DNA from 3 places in the Silvimonas soli genome. Region 1 is predicted to be linked to each of the others. Evidence: predicted binding sites of a transcription regulator. Region 1 holds the regulator's gene; each other region holds the start of a gene.
The links. The regulator FNR, encoded in region 1, switches genes on or off when oxygen is low (the NO sensors DNR and NnrR bind a similar motif). The targets are predictions, from matches to a motif close to TTGATNNNNATCAA.

Region 1 (7,228 bases):
CGCATGCCGGTCTGAGCTTACCTTAAACCAGGCGCGAATAGCTCGCTGCGGTGGTCTTCTCGCGCAGATGACGGTCGAACACCATCGCAATGGAACGGATCAGCATGCGTCCTTTAGGCGTGACCTCAATGCCCTCTTCGCTCAACTGCAACAAGCCGTCCTGCTCCATCTGTGACAGCCGCCCCATTTCGGGGGCGAAGTAGGTTTTGAAATCCAGTAACCAGGCGGTTTCAATCTGTCCAAAATTGAGGTTAAAGCGACACATTAATCCGTGAATTACCGAACGGCGCAGCAAGTCATCCATATTCAAAATATACCCGCGCTCAATTGGCAATTGATTACGATCGAGCATCTCGTAATACTCATCGATATTTTTTGAATTCTGAAAATACCCGGCCCCAACCTTACCAATTCCGGATACACCAAATGCCAGCAAATCAGATTCCGCGTAAGTTGAATAACCCTGGAAATTACGCTGCAAAGTACCACGGCGCTGGGCAATGGAAAGATCATCATCCGGCAATGCAAAGTGATCCATGCCGATATAAACGTAACCAGCGGCAGTCAATTTGTCGATGGCTGCATGCAGTATATCCAGCTTGGCCGATGAGTCGGGCAATGCGGCCGTATCAATGCGTCGTTGCGGCTTGAAGCGCTCAGGCAAATGGGCATAATTATAAAGCGCAATGCGGTCTGGATGGATGTCCAGCACCCGGTCGATGGTTTGCATGACACTAGCTACAGACTGGAACGGCAGGCCATAGATCAAGTCGATACTGACTGAACGAAACCCGGAAGCGCGCGCGGCGTCAATCACCTTGCGGGTCTGCTCTTCACTCTGAATCCGGTTAACGGCGCGCTGCACTTTCTCGTCAAAGTCCTGAACGCCAACACTCACCCGGTTAAAACCCGTTTCAGCCAGCAACGCTATTTTTGATAATTCAAGTTTGCGCGGATCAATTTCGATTGAATATTCGCCATCCGTCAGAATGTCGAAATTATCATTAATTGCGCGCATTAAAGTGGCTAGTTGGGTTTCCGGCAAAAAAGTCGGTGTACCACCCCCAAAGTGGATCTGGCCAACCTTCATTCGGTATGGCAATATATTTACGTGAAGCTGTATTTCTTTTTGTAGATACTCTGTATATTTAACTGCCTGTGATTCATCTTTGGTAATCACTTTATTGCAAGCGCAGTAATAGCAAATCGTATTGCAAAACGGCAGATGAAAATATAAAGAAGCAGGCTTGTCCGCCTCACCTACACGCGAATGCAACAGCATCTCGCGATAATCGGCAGTTTCAAGCTCGGCAAATCGGTCTGCGGTGGGATAAGACGTGTAGCGAGGGCCTTTGCCATCGTAGCGCTCGACAAGAGATCGATCGAATTCGACCTGCTGGATCAACGGTGTTGTATGCATTTGTCCTACCCCTAAAACACAGGGTAAAGATTTTGCCTACATCTGGGACATAGTTACTTGATCCAAATCAATACGACTCGCATGATGCTAGCATCTACTGCGAGGATACGTGACCTGGCTCAATAAGCGGCACAGAATTCGATGAAGCGGCACACAGGATTGTGTAAGGGTGCCGCTGCAATGGCGTAAAAATTTCAAGTCATAGTGGAACAACATCATGCTGTCACCAATTCAGTTACGCGAAACCGGCCTCAAGCAACTGCGGCACGCCTGCTCAAATTGCAGTTTGCGTGAACTGTGTCTGCCCATTGGCTTGTCGCCCGAAGAAATGCGACAAGTTGATCAATTGGTCAGCCAGGGCCGCCCCATCAAGCGCGGCGAAGCACTCTACCGTGCCGGTGAGCCGTTCCATGCACTCTATGCAGTGCGCCTCGGCTTCTTCAAAACCAGCATCGTTTCTGAAGATGGTCGCGAACAAGTGACCGGTTTTCACATGAATGGTGAGTTGATGGGCATGGATGCAATCAGCACCGACCATCACACTTGTGACGCAGTTGCGTTGGAAGATAGCGAAGTATGCGAACTGCCCTTTGCTGAAATCGAATCCATGTCGCGCCGTATTCCCAACCTGCAACGCCATCTTTACAAGATGATGAGCCGCGAAATCGTCCGCGATCATGGCGTAATGCTGCTGTTGGGCAATATGAAGGCAGAGGAACGGATTGCTGCGTTCTTGCTCAATCTCTCGCAGCGCTTTGCCTTACGTGGCTATTCGCACAGCAGCTTTCATCTGCGCATGACGCGCGAAGAAATCGGCAGCTACCTCGGCCTGAAGCTGGAAACGGTAAGCAGAACCTTATCGCGCTTCCAGGACAATGGTCTGATTCGAGTACAGAACAGGCTCATCGAACTGAAAGACACCGAAGGCTTGAAACAATTGATGAACAACTGTCAAAGCAATTGACTGCCTGATTCCAATGCTCACGCAAGTTTGCCTGGTTGCCCCAGCGGCGCTCGCATCCTCCATCCTTGGCCGCCTGGCGCGATCAGGATTGGGGGTGCCGGTATTTCCGGCAGAAACTCCAACTGCTTTGCCGCCTGCACCCACCCCCGACAGCACGTTGGTGTTGGTGAACCCGCAAGGGCTCGCGGAATATCTGGCATGGAAAAGCCAAGCCGATGCACAGGGCTGGCATCTGCTGGATATAGCCGGCAACTTGCAAAACCCCCTCGGGCAAATCTACGGCTGGATGCTCGCTGTCGGTGCAAAGCACAGTGACCTTGCAATAGCCGAACCCATCATTGCAGCGTTGTCGCCAGCCCTGCCCAACGCATGGCTTCACGCAGGCGGCCCCGGGGCTGGCGCGTTTTTGCAGACCACAAGCGGTGCCTGCCTAATGCAGTCTGGAGAGGTCTGGTTGTGGTTACAGCGCGCGTTGCAGCAACCCGGCAGCACGCCGTTTGATCTGCAGTCTTGGCAATACCTGGTTCACGGCGGTTTTGAGAAGCTGCAGCGAGAGGCGCGGGATTACCTGGCCCTCGACACCGAGCCGTTCACTCCATGGCACGCCGCGCAAAGTGGCCTCTTGCTCCAAGGTAGCTCTAATGCACTGGCGAGGGAGCTAGCACAGTGGCTGCTGATACTCCCAGTCGTCCCAAGCCCGTCCGCCGCAACCGCGTCCTGACACTTCAACAGCACAAGGCTAAGCCAGTATCGGTGGTGCGTTGGCAAAAAAAATGGCCCTCGTCAGAGGGCCATAATCGCAATCGGCAGATATGCGCTTTGAAACGTTAAAACATTTGCTCAAGCAGCTTTGCGACGACCGTTCGCCGCAGGCGCTGCTTTAGTCACATTCTGTACTACAGTGGCAACCCACTCTTCGCTCTGCTTGCGCGCAGCGGCTACTGTTGTGCCATAAGCGTCCAGCGAAGCCGCTACGCCATTGCGCAACACTTTGATGCCTTCGGCACCGGCGGGCGCTTGATCAGCGAATGCGTCAAATCCGGAAAGCACCTCATCGCCAGATTTTTTGACTTGCTGTTCGACCAATTCGCTCAAGGCCTGTTGGGTTGCTTGCGCAATGCCAATGGATTCACGCCATGCGGCAGTGGCTTTTTCAATTAGCGGCTCGACCAGGCCACGCTGTAATGCCAAAGCACCCTGCACATCTTTGGTCTGCGAGAAGGCTTTGATCGCCTCAACGTTATCGGCAGCCACAGTCTTGGCAAAGCCCAGCTGCACGCCCCACAAACGCTCCGCACCGGCCAGAAAGGTCTGTGCGTAATTCAAGGACCGCTCGATCCCGACTTGTTGAGCGCGGGAAAACTCTTCGGCAAAACGGTTGGAACCAAACGTCATGATCTTTCCTTTAGGATTTGTGCAACGCAACATCTGGAAGCATTGTGGCAGAACGCCGATACATGTCAATGCAATATTTGTGCGGCGCACAAAATAATCTTCAGACGAAAAAAAACGACCCTCAGGTCGTATTTTTAATCCGGTGGCTGAACCACCAACTCACGCGCGGGGAGACTCCCCATTACGCCTTGGTATCTACCGCGTTGCCCAGATTAGTCGGGTTGTTATATTGCGGCACCGGCGGTAATGCCTGCAGCAAGCTCAGCGCTGCCGAGGCCTGCGCGTCGTTGGCTTTTTTCATTACCCCGACGCCAACAGCCACGTTGGTCGCTGCGGGTTGCAGAACCAGAGAATTTAGCAAGCTGCTTGCCGTTGATGCAGAAGATGCGGAATCCATAAAACACTCCCATTGATATCAACAACATAACGTAACTTTGGCCACCGAGCAAGCCAGAGGGATCCCACACGCGCACTCCTCGGGGCATGCCTGGCACGGCGAGGGGTGATAGAATCGGCGCTATGAATACCCCTGCATTTATCCATCTCCGCCTGCACTCCGAATTCTCTGTGACCGACGGCATCGTGCGCATTGACGACGCGGTAAGTCATGCCAAAGCGTTAGGCATGCCCGCTGTTGCCGTATCGGATCTGATGAACCTGTTTGGCATGGTCAAGTTGTATAAGTCCTGCCGCAGCGCCGGTCTCAAGCCCATTGTGGCGCTGGATACATGGATCGAAAACGAAGAAGACCGCGACAAACCGACCCGCGTGCTGTTCGTTGCGCGCGATCGCGGTGGTTACGGGCGCTTGTGCGAGTTGCTGACGCGGGCCTATCTGGAAAACCAGTATCGCGGACGGGCTGAGCTTAAAAAAGCGTGGCTGGATGAAGGCGACAACAGCGGTTTGCTGTGTCTGTCTGGCGCCCATCAGGGCGAAATCGGCCAAGCCTTGCTGAATGGCAATCTGGAAGGTGCCAGAGAGTTGGCGCAATGGTGGCACGCTCGCTTTCCAAATGCGTTTTACCTGGAACTGCAACGCACTGGCAAGCCAGAGTGCGAAGTCTCCGTGCAAGGCCATCTTGATCTTGCCTCCGAACTGGATTTGCCCGTCGTCGCAACCCATGCCATCCAGTTTATGGCACCGGACGATTTCAAGGCGCACGAAGCCCGGACTTGCATTGCGGAAGGCTACGTCGTCTCCGACAAACGCCGCCCGCGTAATTTTACTGAAGAGCAGTATTTCAAAACACCTGCTCAAATGCAGGAGTTATTCAGCGATATTCCGGAAGCGCTGGCCAACACCATTACCATCGCTCAGCGCTGCAATATCAATATCGTGCTGGGCAAAAATTTCTTGCCGCTGTTCCCTACTCCGGAAGGCATGACGCTGGATGACTTCCTGGTGCATCAGGCCAAAGAAGGCCTGGAGATGCGACTGGCGCAGCTGTATCCGGATCAGGCCCAGCGCGATGCCGAACGCCCGCGTTACCAGGAACGGCTGAAGTTTGAGACCGATACCATCATCCAGATGGGTTTTCCGGGCTACTTCCTGATCGTGGCCGACTTTATTATCTGGGCCAAGCAAAACGGCTGCCCGGTGGGGCCAGGCCGGGGTTCGGGCGCGGGTTCATTGGTGGCGTATTCGCTGGGTATTACGGACATCGATCCCACCGCCTACGCCCTGCTGTTCGAGCGCTTTTTGAACCCGGAACGGGTTTCCATGCCCGACTTTGATATCGACTTCTGCCAGGACAACCGGTGGCGTGTCATTGAATACGTGCGCGGCAAATATGGCGCCGAAGCGGTGAGCCAGATTGCCACTTTCGGGACCATGGCCGCCAAAGCGGTGGTGCGCGACGTGGGTCGTGTGCTCGATTTACCGTATATGTTTGTCGATGGCCTGTCCAAGTTGATTCCAGCTGCGCCAGGCAAGCAATACAGCCTGGACGATGCCACCGAAATGGTGCCAGAACTAGCCGTACGGGTGCAAAACGAAGAAGAAGTCGCCGAACTGTGGGAACTGGCCAAAAAGCTCGAAGGCCTCACCCGTAACATCGGCATGCATGCCGGGGGCGTATTGATTGCTCCGGGCCAGATCACCGACTTCTGCCCGGTATACCAAGCCAGCGGAGTGGATTCGTCACCCGTCTCCATGCTGGATAAAGATGACGTTGAGCAAGTCGGGCTGGTGAAGTTCGACTTTTTGGGCCTGCGAAATCTGACGATTATCGAACTGGCCCTGCAATATATCAAAGAGCAAACCGGCGAATACATCGACTTGATGAGTCTCGGTTTTGGCGATCAAGCGGCCTACCAGGTTTTCCGCGATGCCAATACAACTGCGGTATTTCAGGTTGAATCGGACGGCATGAAACGGCTGCTGGAAAAACTCCAGCCTGACCGTTTTGAAGACATTATCGCGGTCTTGGCACTCTACCGCCCGGGCCCGCTGGGTTCCGGCATGGTTGATACGTTTATCAACCGGAAAAAAGGTCTGGAGAAACCGGACTACTTCCACCCCGATCTGGAAAAGTGTCTGGAGCCAACCTATGGCGTGATCGTGTATCAAGAGCAGGTGATGCAGATTTCGCAGATTATCGGTGGCTACACGCTCGGTGGCGCGGATATGTTGCGCCGGGCCATGGGCAAGAAAAAGCCCGAAGAAATGGCCAAGCACCGGGCAACCATTGCCGAAGGTGCGGCGCAAAAAGGCTACAACCCGGCGCTGGCAGAAAACCTGTTCGACTTGATGACCAAGTTTGCCGAGTACGGCTTTAACAAGTCGCACACGGCCGCCTACGCGGTGGTGTCGTACCACACAGCATGGCTCAAGGCGCACCACACCGCCGCTTTCATGGCCGCGACCATGAGTTCGGAACTGGATAACACCGACCAGCTGAAGGTGTTCTACGACGATTGCATTGAGAAAAACAAACTCGAAATGCTGCCGCCGGACGTGAACCACAGCATGTACCGCTTTGTGCCAGTGGGTAAGCGGCAGATTCGTTATGCACTGGGCGCCATCAAGGGCGTCGGTGAAGGCGCGGTTAACATGATCGTGGCCGAGCGTGCAGCCAACGGTCCGTTTACCGATCTTTATGACTTCTGCATGCGCACCGACAAGAAAGAAGTCAACAAACGCGTGCTGGAAGCGCTGATTCGCGGCGGTGCGTTTGATGCGCTTGAACCCAATCGCGCGCAGCTGCTGGGCAACGTTGAGCAAGCCATGAGTCTGGCCGAGCACGCTGCTGCCAACGCCAATCAAGGCAGTCTGTTTGACGTGTTCGAGCCTTCTGCTGCGCCAACGGTGGAATGGATTACCGTTCCTGCGTGGGACGACAAAACCCGGCTGGCCGAAGAAAAACCGGCAATCGGGTTTTATCTGTCCGGTCACCCGTTTGACGCCTATGCCAAAGACGTCAAAGCCTTTATCAAAACCCGCCTGGATCG
Region 2 (7,228 bases), 700 kb from region 1:
CGCCCTATAACATTGAGTTGGTCGCCGAAGACCAATACCGCATCACCATGGCCGTCGCCGGTTTTAGCCGCGCCGAACTCGATATCGAACAACTGCGTGACACGCTGAAGATTAGCGGCAAGAAACAACGTGGCGAAAGTCGTCCCACCTATCTGCATAACGGCATTGCCGCCCGCGATTTCGAGCACAGCTTCCGCCTGGCCGATCACGTGCGCATTGAAGGCGCGACGCTGGAAAACGGCTTGCTGAATATTGAATTGCGGCGCGAAGTGCCAGAAGCATTCAAGCCGCGCAAAATCGCCATCAACGGCGATAACGTCGAATATCTGGAAAGCCGCGCCGCCGCGTAATCCAGTCAGTTGATCTGTAGACAAAGCCGGGCCATGTGCCCGGCTTTTTGTCGTCTGCCGCTATCAATCGTTAGTGAACTGTCACGTTGTAATAGCTCTGGCGGCGACCGATTTAGCGATACCGAAACCTGGCGTGATCGCGCTATTTGCGCTGACCTGTGCGGATTTTCATCTAAGGTAAAAACAGCGTGCGCCAGGATAGCCAACAGCAGGGCACGCAATGGGGGGAGCGGTTATGTCGGGCAGTCGCTTGCAGGTGCCAGAAGCCAGCGGTGCGCGTAACAAGGAAGAAGTCATTCTGCTCATGCTGTGTGCATTGAGCATTCCCAGCATTTTGCCCTTTGGAATCTTCAGGCTGTACCAGCACAACTGGCTGCTTGGCGCCATTGATCTGACTCTTGTGCTGGGCATGAGCTGTGTCATGGCGTTTGTCTGGTATAGCCATCGGGTACGTTTTGCCAGCGTTGTGGTATCGCTGTTTTATTCCACCGGAATGCTTTTGATGATTCACCTCAAGGGCATTTCGATGACGTATTGGGCATATCCGACCATGATTGCCACGTTTTTCTTGCTGCGCCCGCTCATTGCGTTGGCAATCAATACAGTGTCTCTGTTTGGGCTGATGGCCTTGTTGTACGGGCAAGTGTCCACACTGGATCAGTTCACGATTACAGTCAGCATTGTGCTGATCAATTTGTTCTCTTATATTTTTTCCAAGCGTACGGCGATTCAGCACGGCGAGTTGAACCGGCTGGCCGAACAGGACTTTCTCACCGGCGCCGGCAACCGGCGTGCGCTGGAACGTAGCCTGGCTAGTTGTGCCGAAACGCAGCAATCGCACGGCGATACCAGTTTGTTATTGCTGGATCTGGACCATTTCAAACAAGTGAATGACCACTTCGGCCACGCTGCTGGCGACCTGGTGTTGGTGCGGTTGTGTGAGTTGATTCGCGAACGCGTCCGTAATTCGGACCAGTTGTTCCGATACGGCGGCGAAGAGTTCGTCGTTATTGCCTGGGGGGCCAGTTTGCAAGCCGCCGGTGATCTGGCCGAAGATTTACGCAAACTGGTGGCTGCAACCGTCATGCTGGAAGACTGCCCGCTGACGATTTCCATTGGCGTGGCAACCCTGCGCGAACAAGAATCCCCGGCGTCCTGGCTCAAACGGGCCGACCGGATGCTTTATCTGGCCAAGCAGTCGGGGCGCAACGCCGTACGTATCGCCGAATAAACGTTTCAAGCCAGCGTTCAGCTCCCAAACCGTCGCCCCGGTCGGTCTGGCGCCATAACTTTCAGACCCGGCAGCCATTTCGGGCTATGCTGGGCGCTTTCCTGCGCAAGGTGAACCATGGAACTGGTCTTCGAGGGTTTTTTAATCCATGCCTACGGCGTGCCATTGCCAGACGGCAAGTGGATCGCCGCGACCAGCCTTGACCGCCTGCCAACATCCACTGAAGACGTGCTGGAAAGCGCCTTTGGCACTCAGCGCATCAATCGCAGCAAAGTCTATGACACTGAAGAAGAAGCCGCGCTGGTGGCGCTGGAAGCTGGGATTGAAATCGCCGGCAACGGGCGCGATGATTTACTGGATTAGCTTTTAACGACACCTCACCCCGTTGCCGGGCGATAGGCAACCACCGGGTTAACTCCCGTTCTCCATACAGCGTCGATCAGCTTTTTGTTTGTTTTGCTAGCAGTTGCTTGCCGCATTGGTTTGGATTGATATCTAACCTTTTCCGGCAACCGGATTCGCTCTTATTCCCGCTTTGCACGTAATCAGTTGCACAACCGATACAGTCATACGATCCCGCATAAAAGACGCTATCTCTTGCTTGTGGCATGAGTAAGAATGGCGGCGTTCAAAAATAACTATATCGGGATAAGCGTGAAAGCATTGAATCGGGGAGGCAATACCTGTAAACGCAGCGCCGGGCTAGGGCGTATTCATTGCAGAGTGATTAAGCAATGGCATTCGGTCAGAACAGTACTGACTTTGTCCGGCGTATTGGCGTTTCTGGCATTAAGTGGCTGTGCCTCCGTGACAACAGGTTTGCATCAGACCATTGCAATTGACGCCCAGCAAGGCCAAACCCAGGTAGCCAATGCGCATTGCCTGTTATCCAATAATAAAGGGGAGTGGTGGGTGTATACACCTGCTACCGTGGCGGTGCATCGCTCTTTTGGCAATCTGAAAGTCAAATGCGAGAAGGAAGGCGTTGAACCTGGCCAGCTGGAAGTCGAGTCATCTACCAAAGCCATGGTGTTTGGCAATGTCTTGATCGGCGGGATTATCGGCGCCGCAATTGATACTGCCGACGGTTCTGCTTACGACTACCCAGACCGCATTGTGGTGAATATGGGTAACGCCAACCCCGCTATCCATGTAGACACAAGCAACACCCAGAGTTCGCCCAGCGCCACCACCACGGCGAGCGCGGTGCCTGCACGACCGGCCGCCCCGATAGAAGTCGCGCTGGTCCGCCACGGGCATGCTGGGCAATGGCTGTTGTTATCTACACACGCGCAATGGGATAAAGAATGCCATTCCCGTCCGCCACCCGAAGTGGTGATGATGGGCGTGCCAGAGCATGGGCAAGTGGAAATACGTAAAGCGACTTTCCCGATCCGCAATAATTCGAGCGGCTCTACCGAATGCTTCGGCCTGATGGTTGATGGGGTCGGCGTTTATTATCAGCCGAATTCCGATTTTCATGGCAATGAAACCGTGCGCTACAACGTGAATAGCCGGAAATATCCTAAAGTTATGGCGGCTGCGGTGACGGTGGAATAAACCACTTTCCATCTAATCAGACGCCACGCCATTGCCGTTCCGGTATTTAGAAAGGGTCTACGGCTGTGATTCGATCCTCGCAGGCGTAGAACCTTTTTGCTTTGGTGCCTTGCTATCGATATGCGTGTTTCAGTCCGCTAAGCAGATTGTCGGCTTTGCCGGCTTGGTATTGTGTGTTGTTTACAATTAAAGTTGATTTTCAGTAAACGAAAACTGTGGATTGAAATTGCGGAATTGAAGTTATTGCGTAATAAAGAAGCGCAAAGATCAACGCCAGAACTCAAGTCAGGTTTGGCCATTTTCACGCCGTTCAATCGTCGTGTTTTTTGTCCGCTTTTTCATTCAATAAACAGTAACGGAACGACGTTTCCCGCCGCTTGGACACGGCCCAACCAGGCAAGACCAGCCGCGTCTGCTATGGTGATGTTTTAAGTCCTCACATGCAGCTGCCATGCACTCAATTTTTCCATCTCTCTGTTTGATTTTGCTGGCCGTAGCGCTTGCCGGTTGCAGTGCCAGTCAACCCGACGCCATGACTATGGCTTCACCCGGTGCTTGCAATGCCGAGCCGGTACAGGCGCTGGTCGGCAAGACCAGCACGCCCGAACTGGTCGAAATGGCGCGTCAGCAATCCGCCTCAAAACTGGTGCGCGTCATCAAACCTGGTGATGCGGTCACGATGGATTTCAACACGCAGCGTTTGAATCTGGATGTTGACGAAGCCGGTGTAATCAAAAAGGCCGCGTGTGCTTAGACCGCTTGCGGCCTGGCGTGCGCTAGCCCGCTATCTCCGACCAGAAGCGATCCAGCCAGTTTTTCTTTTGCCACTTGGGTTGGGCGCCGCGCTGCAAAAAGAAGCTGGAATATCGCTGATCGCCTTCCTGAATGTGGTGGGTAAGCCAGTTGCGCAGAAAATGCAGCAGTTCAAAGGTAATGGCGTCGCCTGCAGCTACCCGTTGCTGAAAGGACTCCAGATCGGAAATCAAGACTTCGTGGTGCTGTTTGTGGTTCTCGTAATCCGGGTAGCCCAGGATACGCATCAGGCTTTCTTCTACGGTGAAGTGGATCTTGGTGTAGTCGGCCAGCCTTTCCAGCGTGGCAATAGAAGCAGCGCGCCCGTGATGTTGATGGATGGCGACATGTAGTTCGTTAAGCAGGTTCACCAGCACTTTATGTTGTTCATCGATTTCCTGAATCCCTACCGACAAGCCTTCATGCCATTGCACCAGTGGTTCCATGTGACTTTTACTCTCATTTGTCATGACTGCTCATGCTGAGGAGGTGAGGCTAAAAGGACTTTGATCTTGGTCAAAGTGTGGCGGAGACATTGCGGAAACTACCAAGCGTCCAGTCATCATTACGAGAAATCAGCTGCGATGGCGCGCGGGATGCGAGTCAGCCAGGACAGGCTCTGCTGCAAAAAGAGGAAGTGGTGAGGGTAAGGTGTAGGAAATAATCCTTTCTATTTGTGAAAGTAATTTCAGCGAAAAAGGCCATAAAAGCGACAAGCAAGATTGTTTTAGTAAGTTTGTTGCCTCTGTATCGAAAATCAGATGGCATTTTGAAACAGTTCCATATATGGTTTCAGCAATAAAAAGAGCTGTATATAAGTTGTTCTCAGTGTGGAATCAAAATCAACCGGTGCCCGTCATGTCTATCCAGAATCGCCTCCTGCTGTACGTTGGGGTGCTTAACCTCGTCGGCTTTTTCATCGCCTGGACCCTCATTGCCAGCCTGGGCTTGACCGGTGCTGGCGCCATTGTGCTGATCGCCCTGATCACGCTGGCCGCAGTACTGGCCGGGGTGTACGCAGCAACAGCCTGGACCTTGCGTCCGCTCAACCAGATGCGCACCGCGCTAACCCAACTGGTGGAAAAGGGCGGCGACCTGAACATGCGCCTGCCTGCCAAAGGCGCGCCAGAACTAGCCGATATCGCCAATGCGTTCAACCATTTTGTGGCTGATCTGCAAGTCACCTTCCGCGAAGTCCAGCGTGATATGGAAAGCCTCTCGCTGGGACTGAAAGAGCTGACTGGCGTGACCGCGCAACTGGTGAAAGATGCTCACGTGCAGAGTGACTTTGCCTCGGCCTCGGCGGCTGCGGTGGAAGAAATCACTGTCAGCATCAACCAGATTGCCGATAACGCTATCGACGTCGATCACGTGGTGAAAGAAACCACTGACCTCTCAAACCACAGTGCCGAAGCGGTGCTGAGGGTGTCGGATGAAGTCTCGACCATGGCGAAATCCATGGAGCAACTGGGCGTCACCATGGGTGACCTCGGCAAGAATTCGCAAAAGATCGGCACCATCGTGGTGGTGATCAAAGACATCGCCGAACAAACCAATTTGCTGGCATTGAACGCAGCTATTGAAGCTGCCCGTGCCGGTGAACAAGGCCGTGGTTTTGCCGTGGTGGCCGATGAAGTGCGCAAGCTGGCCGAGCGCACGGCTAACGCCACGCTGGAAATCGCCAAGCTGATCGATTCGGTCAACAAAGACACGCGCAATGCCGTGGACAGCATGTCTACCGCCAGCGGCCAGGTCACCGGCAGTGTCGAGAAAGCCGATGTCGCGCGCGAACACATGCTGGAAATAGGCACGCGCATGCAGCACATGGCCGAAGTGGTGCGCGGCATTGCCGATGCCACGCAAGAACAAACTTCCGCCACGACCACCATGGCGCGCTCGTCCGAGCAAATCAACGTGATGAGTCAGGCGTCAGATTCCGCCCTGCAGCAAGCGCGTCGCGCGCTGGAAGGTCTGGATAAACGCGCGCGCGATCTGATGTCGGTGGTGGGCCGTTTCCGCCTTGAAGACATTGAAGTGCTGCACGGCTGGTTTGCCTCCAGCGGTGCGCGCGCGGTGGCGGAAATCAAGATGCGCCTGAACCAGATGGGTCACCACTGGGCCGATATGCACAGTGGTAAAGATGTGCCGGGCATGCTCAAAACTGCCGTTGAAAAAGGCAAGTTGCCGACCGCCGCTGCGTTTGGCGGGGTGAAGATCCAGAACTGGGCAGGCAAAGGTGTGCTGGCTGATCTGGATGAAGTGGCCAGCGAACAAGGCTGGAACCGCATTCTGCCGAGCGTGCTGGATCGCATGATGCAGGCCGAAGGCAAATATGTGGCCGTGCCGCTGGGCGTGGCCCGCGTGAACGTGCTGTGGGTGAACTCCAGCCTGGTCAAGCGCGTGGGTGTGACCCAAGCGCCGACCAGTTGGGATGATTTCTTCGTGCTGTGTGACAAGCTGATGGCCGCCGGGATCACCCCGCTGGCGCACAGCGAAGTGAAGTGGCAAGTAGCCACGCTGTTTGAATCCGTCGTGCTGGGTTTGTGCGGCGCGCAGTTTTATCTGCAGGCATTCAGCAAGCTCGATGCCAGCGCTTTGTCTGGCCCGCAAATGGCGCGCGCGCTGGAAACTTTCCGCCGTCTCAAGCGCTATTGCACACCGGATTCGGTGGGCCGTGAGTGGAATCTGGCGACCATGGACGTGATCAACGGTCGTGCCGCCATGCAGTTGATGGGCGACTGGGTGAAGGGTGAACTGGATGAAGCCAACCGCCGTCCAGGCGAGGATTATCTGTTCTGGGCTGCGCCAACGGTGAACGGTGAATACAGTTTTGCTGCCGATACGCTGACCTTCTTCCGCCAGGACGAGCCGGTGCGTCGTAAAGCGCAGCTGGACTTTGCTCGTCTGCTGGTGAGCCACGAAGGGCAGTTGGCCTACAACAAGCACAAGGGCAGTATTCCGGCGCGTACCGATGTCGATACCAACAAGCTGGATGCCTATGGCCGCGCTTCTTCGCGCGACTTTAGCCAGGCTGCCAGCCGCAACGTGCTCGTACCATCATGGGCACACAATATGGCCGTGCAGGATGATCAGAAAAAGGCGCTGATCGAAGCGGTGGCCGAATTCTGGAGCAACGACAACATGACTCCGGCCGATGGTGCGCGGCGTCTGGCTGCTGCGGTGAACCGGTAAGTGGCCGCCATGTTGATGAATTGATAGAGAGCAATACTGGAGGCGCTGGCGTGAAAACCCGGCGCCTTGTCGTATCTGCGGTTCTGAATGTCTGGATTGGCAA
Region 3 (7,228 bases), 410 kb from region 1:
TTCTTGCGCGGGGTCGATGCCTCGAATCAACGCACCTTTGACCTGACCACCCGCAGTCAGCAAGCCCTGGCCCAGCACATAAGGCGCGGTAGCTTTGACATGCGGATTTTTGGCAGCCTCTTGCGCCACGGTTTGCCACTGTTGCAGATGATTGTCTGCACCGCTGATTTGTACGTGGGCGGCCATGGCCAGAATGCGATCGCGCACCTCACCCTGGAAGCCGTTCATGACGGACAGCACAATGATCAGCGCGGCAACGCCTAGCGCGATACCCAATATGGAAATCAGGGAGATAAACGAGATAAAGCCGTTGCGCCTTCGCGCTCGGGTGTAACGCAGGCCGATCAGGAGTTCGTACATGGGCAGGGGACTTGTTCAAGGCAGGGCAAGTTTAACATGCCTGCCGCAAAACGCCCCACGAATCCGGAAATGGCCTGCGCGGGGCATGGGGTCATCCTGAAAGGCGATTTCAGCTTAGTAGGTGATTAGCCCGTGCTTGCGAAATTGCTCGCGTACGCGATGGGTCAGTTCGGGCGAAGGCGGTTGAACGTTGGTGAGTTCGTAATCCAGCCCGAGCTCTTGCCACTTGGATTCGCCCATTTTGTGAAAGGGCAATACTTCTACTCTCTCGACATTGCCCAGGCTGGCCACGAAAGTGGCAAGACCTTCCACATCGTCTTCGAAGTCCGAAAAACCGTGCACTAGCACGTAGCGCAGCCAAACCGGCTTTTTCATGGCGGCTAAACGTTTGGCGAACAGCAAACTGGGTTCGACCGGTTTTCCGGTAAGACGCTCATGCCGCTCGTTGTTGAATTCCTTGATATCCAGCAGCACCAGGTCAATAGGTTCAAACCACTCATCTGGCAGGTTGCCAGACAGGAAGCCTTGGGTGTCGAGCGCAGTATGCAGTTTCAGTTCGTGTTTGGCGCGACGGAAGATTTCACCGGTAAAATGGGCTTGCATCATCGGCTCGCCACCGGAAATGGTCAGGCCACCGGCCACACGCAAGAAACTGGCGTATTTGCCGATCTCCGCAATGACATCATCGACTGTGTAGACCTTGCCGTTATGCAGCTTCCAGGTATCCGGGTTATGGCAGTACAGGCAGCGGAACTGACAGCCACTCACAAATAGGGCAAAGCGCATACCCGGACCATCGACCGCAGCGCCGGTCTCGATGGAATGCACAAAGCCAACCTGGCGGCCCTGCGCATCGTAAGCGGCAGGGGCGATCTCGCCGACCTTTTTCAGTTCGATGGTTTCCATGTGATCTCCGGGGTGCAAATTCTGATTTTTATGGGTTTGCCCAAGGGCCAACTGGGGCCGACTGGCAAAACCAGCAGGCGATAAAGCATATATAAAACGGACCGGGGGCAAATGCCATACCGGTCCGCGATTTGATGGGTCAGCGGTAAGGCTGACGCGCTACGGTTATACCGTTGCGTGGAAAGTGCGGTTGATCACGTCCAGCTGCTGCTCACGCGTGAGCTTGACGAAATTCACGGCATAGCCGGACACACGAATTGTCAGTTGCGGGTATTTGTCTGGATTTTCCATTGCGTCCAGCAGAGTGTCCCGATTCAACACATTCATGTTCAGGTGAAACAATTGATTCTGAGCCATTTCGAAATCCTTGTTACCGGGATGCCGGAGTAAAACTCCGGACATCCCTCTTGCTGGTTTAAACCCGATCGTGGAACGTGCGGTTAATCACGTCCATTTGTTGCTCGCGGGTCAGCTTCACAAAATTGACGGCATAACCAGAAACACGCACGGTCAGTTGTGGGTAGTTTTCCGGGTGCTCCATCGCATCCATCAGGGTGTCGCGATTCATCACATTCATGTTCAGATGGAACAGCTTGTCCATGGCAGTTTCAACGGCTTCAGTTGCAGCACAAGCCGAACCACCACCTTCACCGTGCGGGCCAAACAGACCGTCAATCGAGGCAGCCAGAGTCTTGATACGGTCTTGCGGGTTGTGACCCAGCGAGTCCGGTGTCATCGAGGCTGTCCATGAAATACCATCCAGCGCAGCTTCGTATGGAATCTTCGAAACTGAGAAGCCCGCAGCGATAAAGCCGTTTTCATCCCGACCATTCATTGGGTTGGCACCCGGTGAGAACGGTGCACCTGAACGGCGACCATCTGGCGTGTTACCGGTCTTCTTGCCATAAACCACGTTAGAGGTAATGGTCAGTACGGACTGGGTTGGCGTGGCGTTACGGTAGAAGGCCGGTTGGGCTTTGATCTTCTTCATGAACGATTCGGTCAGCCATACCGCGATGTCATCGACACGGTCGTCGTTATTGCCGTATGCAGGGTAGGTGCCTTCGATCTTGTAATCGACAGCCAGACCGTTTTCATTACGGATAACGTGAACCTTGGCGTGCTTCACGGCCGACAGCGAGTCCGCTGCGACTGACAAACCGGCGATACCACATGCCATGGTGCGCAGGATATCGCGGTCATGCAGGGCCATTTCGATGCGTTCGTATGCATATTTATCATGCATATAGTGGATGCAATTGAGCGCCGTGACGTAAGTCTTGGCCAGCCAGTCGAGCATCAGGTCGTACTTGGGCAGGAGTTCGTCATAGCTCAGCACATCACTCTTGATTGGCTCAAAACCCTTGGCCACGACTTTGCCGCTCTTTTCATCCACGCCGCCATTGATGGCATACAGCATGGCTTTAGCCAAGTTGACGCGAGCGCCAAAGAACTGCATTTGTTTGCCTACGGCCATTGCCGAAACGCAACATGCAATTGCGTAGTCATCGCCCCATTGCGGGCGCATCAGATCGTCGTTTTCGTACTGGATGGCAGAGGTATCAATCGACACCCTGGCGCAGAATTCTTTAAAGCCCTGCGGGAATTGAGTTGACCACAACACAGTCAGATTAGGTTCTGGTGCAGGCCCGAGGTTGTACAGGGTATGCAATACACGGAAGCTACACTTGCTGACCAGAGGGCGACCATCCAGGCCAACGCCACCAATCGATTCGGTAACCCAGGTCGGATCGCCGGAGAACAGTTCGTCGTACTCTGGTGTGCGCAGGAAACGCACGATCCGCAGTTTCATGACCATGTGGTCAATCATTTCTTGCGCTTCGGCTTCGGTGATGCGGCCTTCTTTAATGTCGCGCTCAATATAGATATCGAGGAAGGTCGAGATACGACCGATAGACATAGCTGCGCCGTTTTGTTCTTTCACGGCAGCCAGATAGCTCAGATACAGCCATTGCACAGCTTCTTGCGCGGTAGCAGCAGGACGAGCCAGGTCAAAGCCGTAGGACTTGCCCATTTGCTTGAGTTCAGCCAGCGCCTTGATTTGTTCCGACAGTTCTTCACGCAGACGAATGACTTCTTCGGTGAACGGAACGTTATCCAGTTCAGCCTTTTCACGTTTTTTATCCGCGATCAGGAAGTCCACGCCATACAGTGCCACACGGCGATAGTCACCGATAATACGGCCACGTCCATAGGCGTCAGGAAGACCGGTGATCACGCCCGAACTGCGGCAAGCCATGATTTCCGGGGTATAGGCATCAAATACGCCCATGTTGTGATCTTTACGGTATTTGGTAAAGATTTCGGTAATCAGCGGGGACTCTTCAAAGTGGTAGGCTTTGAGGGAGTTTTGCACCATGCGCAGACCGCCGTTTGGCATGATGGCGCGGCGCAGCGGGGCATCGGTTTGCAAACCAACAATGGTTTCCAGATCTTTGTTGATATAACCTGGGCCGTGCGAGGTAATCGAAGAACCAACCTGAGCGGAGACTTCCAGCACGCCGCGTTTGCGTTCTTCTTTCAGCAGGACGGAGAGTTCGTTCCAGAGTTGGGTGGTGCGTTCGGTCGGTCCGGCAAGGAAGCTGTCATCACCATCGTACGGGGTATAATTTTCCTGGATAAAATCGCGGGTAGCGACTTTTTTCTGCCACTCGCCAGCGGTAAAACCACGCCAGGCTTCAAGCTGCAGATTAACTTCCGGTGCGTTCATGGTTTGATGCTCCTTGGTGACTGTCTGTTTGACATAAACCTTCAGACTACTCCCCCAAAGGGTTCACCTCAGGGGCCTTAGATGCAGTTAGAATAGCACCGCGCCACGGGGAAAGCCTGGCAAATATCTACACAGATCAAGAGCTTATTGAAGCTGGAATTTATTGATCTGCGTCAATAATTTGACTGGGAATGTGATGCAGAATGAATATTCTCGTAGTTTTATTTCGTAGTTTTTGCTGGTGTTGAAGAGACAATTGCAGGAAGTGTCCTCTAAGGCTCGAACAGAATCGGCAGATTGCAAGCGCAATAAAAAAAGCACCGGATAGCCGGTGCTTTTTTTATTGCGCTACAACCAGAGCCGTTAAAGAGTAACGGCGTGTTCCCGCGTTTCGTGGAACACGATTTCGGGCCAGCGTTCCTGAGTCAATGCCAGGTTGACCCGGCTGGTTGCCAGATAGGCCAGGCTATTGGCTGCGTCACGGGCCAGATTGTTTTCGAGCGCCCGTTCAAATTCGGCCAGGCGTTTGGCATCAGCACACGAAGCCCATCGCGCGGTATAGATGGTCACCGGTTCAAACATGGCATCAACGCCGTATTCGTTGGCCAACCGGCTAGCCACCACTTCAAACTGCAGCACGCCCACGGCACCCAAAATCAGATCCGAGCCATTCAGTGGCTTGAATACCTGCACGGCGCCTTCTTCACCCAGTTGCTGCAAGCCTTTCTGCAATTGCTTGATTTTCAATGGGTTGCGGATACGTACGATGCGGAACATTTCCGGTGCAAAGTAAGGAATGCCGGTAAAGCCCAGCACTTCGCCTTCAGAGAACGAATCGCCAATCTGGATGTTGCCGTGGTTGGGCAAACCAATAATGTCGCCAGCATAGGCTTCTTCGACTTGTTCACGCCCTTGCGCCATAAAGGTCACCACCGAATTAGCCGCGATTTCCCGGCCCAAGCGCAAGTGCTTGAATTTCATGCCCCGTTCAAATTGGCCAGAACAAACGCGCAGAAACGCAATCCGGTCGCGATGGCGCGGGTCCATATTGGCCTGAATCTTGAACACAAAAGCAGAGAACTTCTCTTCGGTTGGCGAGACTGCACGCGCTGTAGCATCACGCTCTGCCGGAGCCGGGGCCCAGTCAATCAGTGCGTTCAGAATTTCACGCACGCCAAAGTTGTTGATGGCCGAGCCAAAGAACACCGGCGTCAGATTGCCGGAGAGGAACTCGCCCAGATCAAACGGGTGCGAAGCGCCGCGCACCAGATCCAGTTCCATGCGGGTTTGTTCGATTTCCAGCGGAAACAACTCATCCAGGCGTGGGTTATCCAGGCCTTGAATAATCTCGTCAGCGTCACTGGAGCGGCCTTCGCCCGACTTGAACAGCAAAACCTGGTCGTTGAGGATGTGATACACCCCGCGGAAAGTCTTGCCCATGCCGATAGGCCAAGTGACCGGAGCGCAGCGAATCTTCAGGACTGATTCGACTTCATCCAGCAATTCCAGGTTGTCGCGCACTTCACGGTCATATTTATTCATGAACGTGATGATCGGGGTGTGGCGCAAGCGGCAAACGTTCAGTAACTTGATGGTTTGCTCTTCCACGCCTTTGGCCGCGTCAATCACCATCAGTGCTGAATCGACAGCGGTCAGCACGCGATAGGTATCTTCTGAGAAGTCCTGGTGGCCTGGAGTGTCGAGCAGATTGACCACGTGATCGCGGTAATCAAACTGCATGACCGACGATGCAACCGAAATACCGCGTTGCTTTTCGATATCCATCCAGTCCGAAGTGGCAAACTTGCCGCCTTTCTTGCCCTTGACGGTACCGGCGAGCTGAATCGCACCTGAAAACAGCAACAGTTTTTCAGTCAGCGTGGTTTTACCGGCATCGGGGTGAGAAATGATGGCGAAGGTACGGCGGCGCGCAACTTCGCGAGCAATATCGGGCATGGTCTGGGGCAGTTGAAAGCGAAACCGGCAATTGTACGGCAAAGCGTCGGTGGCGGCTAACCGACGGTGCTGGCCGTCAGTTGTTGCTCCATTTGCAGCAGTACGGTAAATACCGCGCCTCCGTCGGGGTGGTTGCACGCGGTCACGCTGCCGCCGTGGTCTTCCATGATCTGCTTGCTGATTGCCAGCCCAAGACCAGTGCCGCCAGCCTCGGCCCGTACCCGCGCGCTCTGGATGAACTTGTCAAAGATGGCATCCAGTTCGTGTTCCGGAATGCCGGGTCCATGGTCACGCACGGTCAAACCGACCGCAGCGGCGCCTGATGCCAGCGTCGCCTGTTCCAGATAGCGGATTTCGATAACGCTATCGGGCGGACTGAACTTGATAGCGTTGGATAACAGATTAACCACCACCTGCATCAGTCGCGCCTGGTCAAATACGGCGTAGAGCGGTTCGCTGTCGTCTTCAATATCCAGCCGCAGATTGAGCGTGCTGAGTAGCGGGGCAATTTCAGAGGCAGCGCCTTGTACTGCCAATTGCAGGCAGTGCCGGGTTTTGTCGTAGCGCATCTTGTTGGCTTCAAGACGGGACATATCCAGCAAGTCATTCAGCAGCACCAGCAAGCGGTTGCCGCTGGAATGAATGCGCTCAAAATAGCGCCCCAACGCGCCTGGCTCACCGCGACTGGCCTTGGAAATGCCCATTTCCGAGAAACTCAGAATTGCGTGCATCGGCGTGCGCAGTTCATGCGACATGTTGGCGAGGAAGGCCGATTTGGAGATATTGGCTTCTTCCGCGGCATCTTTGGCTTCAACCAGCTTGCGTTCAATATCTTTCAGATGCGAGATATTGGTCAGGAACGCAAAGGCGTATTCCAGGTTGTGTTGCTCATCCAGAATGGCGGCCGAACTCACCAGGAAAGGCTGACGCTCGCCATTGGCGTCAACCAGCGTCACCTCAGACAACCGGTTTTCACCGGCACTATCGTTGACCAATGACACCGGGAAAATCTGCAGTGCGGGCTCGCCCCAGATGGTGTGCGGCTGCTCGCCGATCAAGTCTTCGCGCCGCAAGCCCAGCACCTGGCAAAAGGCGTGGTTTACATCGACGATATGACGATGGGTATCGATCAGGATAAAACCGTCGGCCGTGGTATCAATAATGGTGCGTTTCAATCGCTCGGACTGGCGTAGCGCCTGTGCGGCAATACGTTGGGCGGTGACATCTTCGATGACCGTGATCATGCCTTTGCCAGGGTCGCCAGGCACCAGTGCT

Region 2: N7220_RS18695 (bacteriohemerythrin) is a predicted target of FNR. The motif match lies at 4,440-4,453, and genes of this name have one in related genera.
Region 3: pflB (formate C-acetyltransferase) is a predicted target of FNR. The motif match lies at 4,161-4,174, and genes of this name have one in related genera.

Annotation. Positions count from the first base shown of each region.
Region 1 covers NZ_CP106736.1:254,562-261,789, forward strand. The annotation lists gene hemN (oxygen-independent coproporphyrinogen III oxidase) at 23-1,420, opposite strand; gene fnr (fumarate/nitrate reduction transcriptional regulator Fnr) at 1,638-2,384, shown strand; gene N7220_RS01110 (hypothetical protein) at 2,479-3,105, shown strand; gene N7220_RS01115 (phasin family protein) at 3,225-3,779, opposite strand; gene N7220_RS01120 (YjfB family protein) at 3,961-4,140, opposite strand; gene dnaE (DNA polymerase III subunit alpha) at 4,299-7,228, shown strand, end outside.
Region 2 covers NZ_CP106736.1:4,067,705-4,074,932, forward strand. The annotation lists gene N7220_RS18670 (Hsp20 family protein) at 1-350, shown strand, start outside; gene N7220_RS18675 (GGDEF domain-containing protein) at 586-1,581, shown strand; gene N7220_RS18680 (hypothetical protein) at 1,699-1,944, shown strand; gene N7220_RS18685 (hypothetical protein) at 2,305-3,141, shown strand; gene N7220_RS18690 (I78 family peptidase inhibitor) at 3,593-3,895, shown strand; gene N7220_RS18695 (bacteriohemerythrin) at 3,918-4,403, opposite strand; gene N7220_RS18700 (extracellular solute-binding protein) at 4,792-7,125, shown strand.
Region 3 covers NZ_CP106736.1:4,357,392-4,364,619, forward strand. The annotation lists gene N7220_RS19980 (lipoprotein-releasing ABC transporter permease subunit) at 1-360, opposite strand, end outside; gene pflA (pyruvate formate-lyase-activating protein) at 475-1,266, opposite strand; partial or broken gene N7220_RS19990 (glycine radical domain-containing protein) at 1,432-1,602, opposite strand; gene pflB (formate C-acetyltransferase) at 1,682-3,997, opposite strand; gene N7220_RS20000 (peptide chain release factor 3) at 4,361-5,953, opposite strand; gene N7220_RS20005 (PAS domain S-box protein) at 6,010-7,228, opposite strand, start outside.